DNA from 2 places in the Lysinibacillus sp. YS11 genome. Region 1 is predicted to be linked to the other one. Evidence: a T-box and tRNA genes for the amino acid it is inferred to sense, from the RefSeq annotation. Region 1 holds a T-box; the other holds one or more tRNA genes.
What was found. A T-box is a leader RNA that pairs with one kind of tRNA and senses whether it is charged. The one in region 1 lies ahead of leuS (leucine--tRNA ligase), so its partner is inferred to be a tRNA-Leu.
Positions count from the first base shown of each region.

Region 2: it encodes a tRNA-Leu, which carries the amino acid that the T-box ahead of leuS (leucine--tRNA ligase) is inferred to sense. The anticodon was not compared.

Region 1 is NZ_CP026007.1:3,496,802-3,501,224, reverse strand. It holds gene LBYS11_RS17435 (SulP family inorganic anion transporter) at 1-1,732, shown strand, start outside; T-box leader at 1,798-2,008, shown strand; gene leuS (leucine--tRNA ligase) at 2,095-4,423, shown strand, end outside.
Region 2 is NZ_CP026007.1:4,105,630-4,110,052, forward strand. It holds rRNA gene LBYS11_RS20540 (23S ribosomal RNA) at 1-407, opposite strand, end outside; rRNA gene LBYS11_RS20545 (16S ribosomal RNA) at 589-2,140, opposite strand; tRNA gene LBYS11_RS20550 (tRNA-Gly) at 2,339-2,412, opposite strand; tRNA gene LBYS11_RS20555 (tRNA-Arg) at 2,430-2,506, opposite strand; tRNA gene LBYS11_RS20560 (tRNA-Leu) at 2,529-2,614, opposite strand; tRNA gene LBYS11_RS20565 (tRNA-Lys) at 2,681-2,753, opposite strand; tRNA gene LBYS11_RS20570 (tRNA-Gln) at 2,769-2,843, opposite strand; tRNA gene LBYS11_RS20575 (tRNA-Asp) at 2,849-2,924, opposite strand; tRNA gene LBYS11_RS20580 (tRNA-Glu) at 2,955-3,026, opposite strand; tRNA gene LBYS11_RS20585 (tRNA-Asn) at 3,028-3,104, opposite strand; gene LBYS11_RS20590 (SprT family protein) at 3,196-3,657, opposite strand; gene LBYS11_RS20595 (Tex family protein) at 3,725-4,423, opposite strand, start outside.

The DNA.
Region 1 (4,423 bases):
GTTTACAGGACGCTTTGAAGGATATTCAGTTCAACATGTAAAGAAGGATTTATTGTCAGGGGTTATTGTGGGAATCGTTGCTATTCCACTTGCCATGTCCTTTGCCATAGCATCGGGTGTGAAACCTGAATATGGGATTTATACGGCTTGCATTGCAGGTATTCTTATTTCTCTCTTTGGAGGTTCTAAATATCAAATAGGTGGGCCTACGGGAGCGTTTGTCCCAATTCTATTGGGGATTGTTCTTACCTATGGCTATGAAGATTTATTACTTGCGGGTTTGATGGCAGGGGTATTGCTTTGTGTCATGGGCTTTTTTAAGTTAGGGACTTTAATTAAGTTTATTCCACGTCCTGTAACAGTTGGTTTTACAGCAGGGATAGCAGTGATTATTTTTACAGGTCAAATCGCTAACTTTCTAGGGCTCACAAATGTTAAAAGGCATGAATATTTTATCGCCAACATACAGGAAATCATTAAGCAGCTTGGTACGACAAATACGTATAGTATTCTTACTGCTGTCGTATGCTTGGCGACAATAATGATAACTCCAAAGTTTTTTCCAAAGGTTCCAGGAGCATTAGCGGGTATCGTTGTCTCTACACTTTTGGCAACTTTCTTCTTTTCAGGACAAGTTGCTACCATTGCAACGGCTTATGGGCAAATTCCTAATACATTACCTCATTTCGCCTTACCGAACATCACGCTCGAACGATTACAACAACTTATTGGCCCAGCGTTTGTCATTGCAATGCTAGGTGGTATTGAGTCTCTATTATCGGCAGTTGTGGCGGATGGGATGACAAATAGTAAGCATAACAGTAATCGTGAGTTAATTGGTCAGGGGATTGCTAATATTGTGACGCCTTTATTCGGTGGTATTCCAGCAACAGGCGCCATTGCACGCACAGCGACCAATATCAAAACAGGCGCAGTATCTCCTATGTCTGGTATCATTCATGGTGTGTTTGTTTTAATCACATTATTGTTATTAGCTCCATATGCATCTCATATTCCGTTAGCAAGCATGGCTCCGGTATTGATGGTCGTAGCTTGGAATATGAGTGAGCGACATCATTTTTCACATATCGCAAAATTAAAATCAGGCGACTCACTGGTATTATTGATTACCTTTTTATTAACGGTATTCACTAGTCTTACATTAGCAGTAGAGGTAGGGCTTGTGCTGGCTGTGCTATTATTTGCGAAACGCATGAGTGAAAAGCTTGTTGTTACAAAAGTACTTCCAGATCATTCAAATAAAAGTGAAAAGGTACAGCCACATGTAGTGCATCAGCAGCATGATTGCCCGCAAATTAGTATGTACACAATTGAAGGGCCGTTGTTTTTTGGTGCTGCACAAATGTTTGAACAAACGATTGAAAGTACTTTGCATCAGCAACCAAGAGTTTTGATATTACGGATGGGGAAAGTGCCCTTTATGGATTCTACTGGAGAAGCATATTTTAGTAATATCATTGAAAATTATACAGCACAGGGCGGTACTATTTTGGTAACGGGTGTGCAAGGAGATTTAAAGGATGCTCTTCAGCACAATGGACTTTACGATAAAATAGGCGCGCAGCATTTTTTTCAGCATACTGGAGAAGCGATTACAAAAGCTTTCCATTATTTAAACGTCAATCAATGTATTGGTTGTCAGCACTTTGCTTTTCATGAATGTCAGGATTTATCAAAGTCTAAGGAAGAAAAGGATTTAATTGTTCAGTAATGGGTAAGCTGTAAACAAAGGCTTGTGCTTTTCAATACTTTCCATTAGAATAAATGCAATATCATGTAAAGACTGTGATGAGGAATAGTAGATTTGTGGTTCTTTTTAGAGAGCTAGCGGTTGGTGGGAGCTAGTAAGAATGCAAGTTGAACTCGCCTTCTGAGTCTGCCCGCGTGAAACAGCGTGTGTCGTTTCTTCCGCGTTAAGGAAGCTTGAGCCGAGTGTAATCACTAATTTGGGTGGTACCGCGGGAGTACAAATTCTCTCGTCCCTTCTATAAGAAAGGGGCGAGTTTTTTTATTTTTTAAATATTTTGTCAATTATGATGGAGAGCAGCACGATCAATCGAAGGAGGAAAAAAAATGAGTTTTAATCATGAACAAATTGAAAAAAAGTGGCAGCAATATTGGGCTGATAACAAAACATTTAAAACTGAAAATGAAACAGCGAAGCCTAAATTCTTTGCTTTAGATATGTTCCCTTATCCATCTGGCGCAGGACTACATGTAGGCCATCCAGAGGGATATACGGCAACTGATATTCTATCACGCTTTAAACGTATGCAAGGCTATAATGTACTTCATCCAATGGGCTGGGATGCTTTTGGTTTACCAGCTGAGCAATATGCACTTGATACAGGGAATGATCCAGCTGAATTTACAGCTAAAAATATTGCGACATTTAAACGTCAAATTCAAGAGCTAGGCTTCAGCTATGATTGGGATCGCGAAATTAACACAACTGATCCAGAGTATTATAAATGGACACAATGGATTTTTATCCAGCTTTATAAGAAAGGTTTAGCTTATGTGGATGAAGTAGCTGTTAACTGGTGTCCAGCACTTGGCACGGTATTAGCTAACGAAGAAGTAATTGATGGGAAATCAGAGCGTGGTGGTCATCCAGTAGAACGCAGACCAATGAAGCAGTGGATGCTTAAAATTACAGCCTATGCTGATCGTTTAATCGATGACTTAGAAGAAGTTGATTGGCCTGAATCTATTAAAGATATGCAACGCAATTGGATTGGCCGTTCAGAAGGGGCAGAAGTGACATTTGCCATTGACGGTTCAGATCAAAACTTCACAGTTTTCACAACACGTCCTGATACATTGTTTGGTGCTACATACTGTGTGCTTGCACCAGAGCATAAATTAGTGGAACAAATTACAACAGCTGACCAACGCCAAGCTGTTGAGGCTTATTTAGAGAAAGTTAAAATGAAATCCGACCTAGAGCGTACAGATTTAGCGAAAGAAAAAACAGGTGTATTTACAGGTGCTTATGCAGTGAATCCGATTAACGGTAAAAAAGTGCCGATTTGGATTGCTGACTATGTGTTAGTGTCTTATGGTACAGGTGCTATTATGGCGGTGCCAGCACATGATGAACGTGACTATGAATTCGCAACTGAATTTGGCTTAGACATCGTTCCTGTACTTGAAGGTGGAGACATTAGCAAAGAAGCATTTACAGGTGATGGTCAACATATTAACTCTGAATTCCTGAATGGCTTAAATAAAGCAGATGGCATTGCGAAAGCCATTGAATGGTTAGCGGAAAAAGGTGTAGGGGAGAAGAAAATTTCTTATCGTCTACGTGACTGGTTATTCTCCCGTCAGCGTTATTGGGGTGAACCAATTCCAATGATTCATTGGGAAGATGGCACGATTACGCCAGTTCCAGAATCAGAATTACCTTTAATGCTACCAAAAACAGATAATATCCGTCCATCAGGTACTGGTGAATCACCATTAGCAAATATTGAAGAATGGGTAAATGTTGTCGATCCAGAGACAGGTAAAAAAGGACGTCGTGAAACAAATACAATGCCGCAGTGGGCAGGTTCGAGCTGGTACTTCCTACGCTATATCGACCCTACAAATACAGAGGCGATTGCAGACCCAGAGTTACTAAAACGTTGGTTACCTGTTGATATTTATATTGGTGGTGCGGAGCATGCTGTATTACATTTACTATACGCTCGCTTCTGGCATAAAGTTCTCTATGATTTAGGTGTTGTTCATACAAAAGAGCCATTCCAAAAATTATTTAACCAGGGAATGATTCTAGGTGAAGGTAACGAGAAAATGTCTAAATCTAAGGGCAATGTTGTCAACCCGGATGAAATCATTACGTCACATGGTGCCGATACATTACGTTTATATGAAATGTTCATGGGCCCACTAGAGGCTTCTGTTGCATGGTCTACAAATGGTTTAGATGGAGCACGTCGCTTCTTAGACCGTATCTGGCGTCTATTTGTCAGTGAAGAAGATGGCGCAATTTCAGCAAAAATTCAAGTGTCTAACGATCAATCACTTGAAAAATCATACCACCAAACAGTGAAAAAAGTGACAGAGGATTATGAAGGCATCCGCTTTAACACAGCTATTTCACAAATGATGGTCTTTATTAATGATTGCTATAAAGCTGATGTGATTCCAACGACTTATGCTGAAGGCTTTGTGAAAATGCTAGCTCCAATCGCTCCACATATTGCAGAAGAACTATGGCAACTATTAGGACACGATTCAACTCTTTCATATGAGCAATGGCCAACATATGATGAAGCAAAGCTTGTGGATGATGAAGTAGAAATTGCTGTACAAGTTGCTGGTAAAGTTCGTGCTAAGATCGTCGTAGCAAAAGATGCTTCAAAAGAGGATATTGAAAAAGTAGCACTTGCCG
Region 2 (4,423 bases), 610 kb from region 1:
CTCAGGAGAGAACGAACTTTCGACTACAGGGCTTTTACCTGCTCTGGCGGACCTTTCCAAGTCGCTTCATCTAACTCGCTCTTTTGTAACTCCGTATAGAGTGTCCTACAACCCCAAGAGGCAAGCCTCTTGGTTTGGGCTCTTCCCGTTTCGCTCGCCGCTACTCAGGGAATCGATTTTTCTTTCTCTTCCTCCAGGTACTTAGATGTTTCAGTTCCCTGGGTCTGCCTTCAAGACGCTATGTATTCACGTCAAGATACTACGCGATTAAACGTAGTGGGTTCCCCCATTCGGAAATCTCCGGATCAAAGCTCACTTACAGCTCCCCGAAGCATATCGGTGTTAGTGCCGTCCTTCTTCGGCTCCTAGTGCCAAGGCATTCGCCGTGCGCCCTTAATAACTTAACCAAGTTATTAAGCCTATAAAAAACTTAAAAAATAAATGTGTTTGTTACAATTTCAATGTCGTTTTATCCAGTTTTCAAAGAACAAGTTTTGAAGTGTTTCATTCAGATAGAATGAACCTTCAAAACTGAACGCAAAACGTAATCTTACAAACCCAAGGTTTGTATTCCGAAATAATCCTTAGAAAGGAGGTGATCCAGCCGCACCTTCCGATACGGCTACCTTGTTACGACTTCACCCCAATCATCTATCCCACCTTCGGCGGCTGGCTCCAAAAGGTTACCTCACCGACTTCGGGTGTTACAAACTCTCGTGGTGTGACGGGCGGTGTGTACAAGGCCCGGGAACGTATTCACCGCGGCATGCTGATCCGCGATTACTAGCGATTCCGGCTTCATGTAGGCGAGTTGCAGCCTACAATCCGAACTGAGAACGACTTTATCGGATTAGCTCCCTCTCGCGAGTTGGCAACCGTTTGTATCGTCCATTGTAGCACGTGTGTAGCCCAGGTCATAAGGGGCATGATGATTTGACGTCATCCCCACCTTCCTCCGGTTTGTCACCGGCAGTCACCTTAGAGTGCCCAACTAAATGATGGCAACTAAGATCAAGGGTTGCGCTCGTTGCGGGACTTAACCCAACATCTCACGACACGAGCTGACGACAACCATGCACCACCTGTCACCGTTGCCCCCGAAGGGGAAACTATATCTCTACAGTGGTCAACGGGATGTCAAGACCTGGTAAGGTTCTTCGCGTTGCTTCGAATTAAACCACATGCTCCACCGCTTGTGCGGGCCCCCGTCAATTCCTTTGAGTTTCAGTCTTGCGACCGTACTCCCCAGGCGGAGTGCTTAATGCGTTAGCTGCAGCACTAAGGGGCGGAAACCCCCTAACACTTAGCACTCATCGTTTACGGCGTGGACTACCAGGGTATCTAATCCTGTTTGCTCCCCACGCTTTCGCGCCTCAGCGTCAGTTACAGACCAGAAAGTCGCCTTCGCCACTGGTGTTCCTCCAAATCTCTACGCATTTCACCGCTACACTTGGAATTCCACTTTCCTCTTCTGCACTCAAGTCCCCCAGTTTCCAATGACCCTCCACGGTTGAGCCGTGGGCTTTCACATCAGACTTAAAGGACCGCCTGCGCGCGCTTTACGCCCAATAATTCCGGACAACGCTTGCCACCTACGTATTACCGCGGCTGCTGGCACGTAGTTAGCCGTGGCTTTCTAATAAGGTACCGTCAAGGTACAGCCAGTTACTACTGTACTTGTTCTTCCCTTACAACAGAGTTTTACGATCCGAAAACCTTCTTCACTCACGCGGCGTTGCTCCATCAGGCTTTCGCCCATTGTGGAAGATTCCCTACTGCTGCCTCCCGTAGGAGTCTGGGCCGTGTCTCAGTCCCAGTGTGGCCGATCACCCTCTCAGGTCGGCTACGCATCGTCGCCTTGGTGAGCCGTTACCTCACCAACTAGCTAATGCGCCGCGGGCCCATCCTATAGCGACAGCCGAAACCGTCTTTCAGTCTTTCACCATGAAGTAAAAGAGATTATTCGGTATTAGCCCCGGTTTCCCGGAGTTATCCCAAACTATAGGGTAGGTTGCCCACGTGTTACTCACCCGTCCGCCGCTAACGTCAAAGGAGCAAGCTCCTTTTCTGTTCGCTCGACTTGCATGTATTAGGCACGCCGCCAGCGTTCGTCCTGAGCCAGGATCAAACTCTCCATAAAAGAAATTTGATTAGCTCAAATTGTTTTGCTGGCATCATGTTTGATGTCCAAAATTGTGTTTTGTTCACTAGCAAAACTAGCTACTTAAAACTTTTATTGATTACGTTTTGCTTGTTCAGTTTTCAAGGTTCAAGTCATCGCCCTTTTGGACAACTATTTAAATTTACCATACAACCAAGAGGTTGTCAACACTTTTTTTGGAGCGGGTGATGAGAATCGAACTCACGACATCAGCTTGGAAGGCTGAGGTTTTACCATTAAACTACACCCGCATATATTTTCTTAAAAATGGCGCGCCCGGCAGGAGTCGAACCCACAACCTTCTGATCCGTAGTCAGACGCTCTATCCAATTGAGCTACGGGCGCATATGAAATTAATTAATTGACTTGGTGCGGCCGAGAGGACTTGAACCTCCACGGGGTTGCCCCCACTAGGCCCTCAACCTAGCGCGTCTGCCGTTCCGCCACGACCGCATTCAATTAGTAACTTTTTTATTATACTATGATAATTCAAAAAGTCAACTCTTTTTCTTAAAGAGATGAGCCATGAAGGACTCGAACCTTCGACCCTCTGATTAAAAGTCAGATGCTCTACCAACTGAGCTAATGGCTCGAATTAAGAAATGAATGGCTGGGGTACTAGGATTCGAACCTAGGCATGACGGAATCAAAATCCGTTGCCTTACCGCTTGGCTATACCCCAATAAGTGGCGGTCCCGACCGGGATCGAACCGGCGATCTCCTGCGTGACAGGCAGGCATGTTAACCGCTACACCACGGGACCAAAATATTATTTACATTAAATTATGAAAAATGACCCCTACGGGATTCGAACCCGTGTTACCGCCGTGAAAGGGCGGTGTCTTAACCACTTGACCAAGGGGCCATGGCTCCGAAGGCAGGACTCGAACCTGCGACAACCTGATTAACAGTCAGGTGCTACTACCAACTGAGCTACTTCGGAATAATTCATGTTATGTTGTCGTCGTTATCTTGTCGACTTTTACTATTATAGGGACAACTCAACAAAACGTCAACTATTTTTTAAACTTTTTTTACTCTACTAATTTTAATTTCCCCAAACACTTACTGCAACAATACTTTTCAACATTCATTTTTATTTTCCGTATATATAATTGGTGGCAATTGACACAAGTATATGTATAGCGTCGTCGTTGTTTTTTAACTGTAGCTTTCGGGACATGTAAAACTGCGCAAAATCGAGGGGCATCTACTTTCCTTAATAATTCTCTAAAATCTTTATCTCGATGCTGATACCCTTTACCTTCAATATGTAGGTGATAATGGCATAATTCGTGTAAAACAATACCTTGAATCTCTTTCAAACCGTATAACTCATAGGCTTTAGGATTAATCTCAATATTATGGGATTGTAAAAGATATCGTCCTCCCGTTGACCGTAATCTCGGATTAAAGTAGGCTTGATGCAGAAAAGGCCTCTGAAAGTTTTCTAAAGATAAGCGACGAACAAGCTCTTGTAATTCTTGATTGTCCATAGTAATCACCTCTAACAACAAGAATACCACACTGCGTAGTATAGACAGTGTGGCAAAAATTTAGTACTCAAACTAATGCTTGATTTTTAGGAGGAAGCATCGTTAAAGAGATACGCCCTTTCGTTACATCTATTTGTTCAACCCAGACAGTTACAATATCCCCAAGTGCCACAACTTCTAATGGATGCTTAATACGTTTATTTTGGAGTTTAGAAATATGCACAAGTCCATCTTGCTTCACGCCAATGTCAACAAATGCGCCGAAATCTACTACATTTCTTACCGTCCCCTGCAATTCCATACCTACTTTTAAATCTTCCATTTTTAATACATCAGTCTTAAGCAATGGTTGTGGGAATGCATCACGTGGGTCACGACTAGGTTTCATTAAGGTATCCACGATATCTTGAATTGTCACAACTCCTACTCCAAGCACATCACTTAATTTTTGGATATTTAGTGCTGCAATAGCATCCTCTGCCTTCTGTGTCCCTAACTCTTTTTTATCTATTTGAGCCTCTGCTAATATTTGCTCAGCAAGGGCATAGCTCTCAGGATGAATACCTGTAGCATCAAACGGATTTTTTGCTTCTGGGACACGTAGGAAACCAATAGCTTGTTCATACGTTTTGGCGCCTAACCTTGGAATCTTCTTTAATTGCGCACGTGTAGTAAATTGACCATTTTCCTCTCGCGTCTTTACGATATTCTCTGCAACAGTTTTTGATAGACCAGAAACATATTGTAAGAGTGATGATGAAGCCGT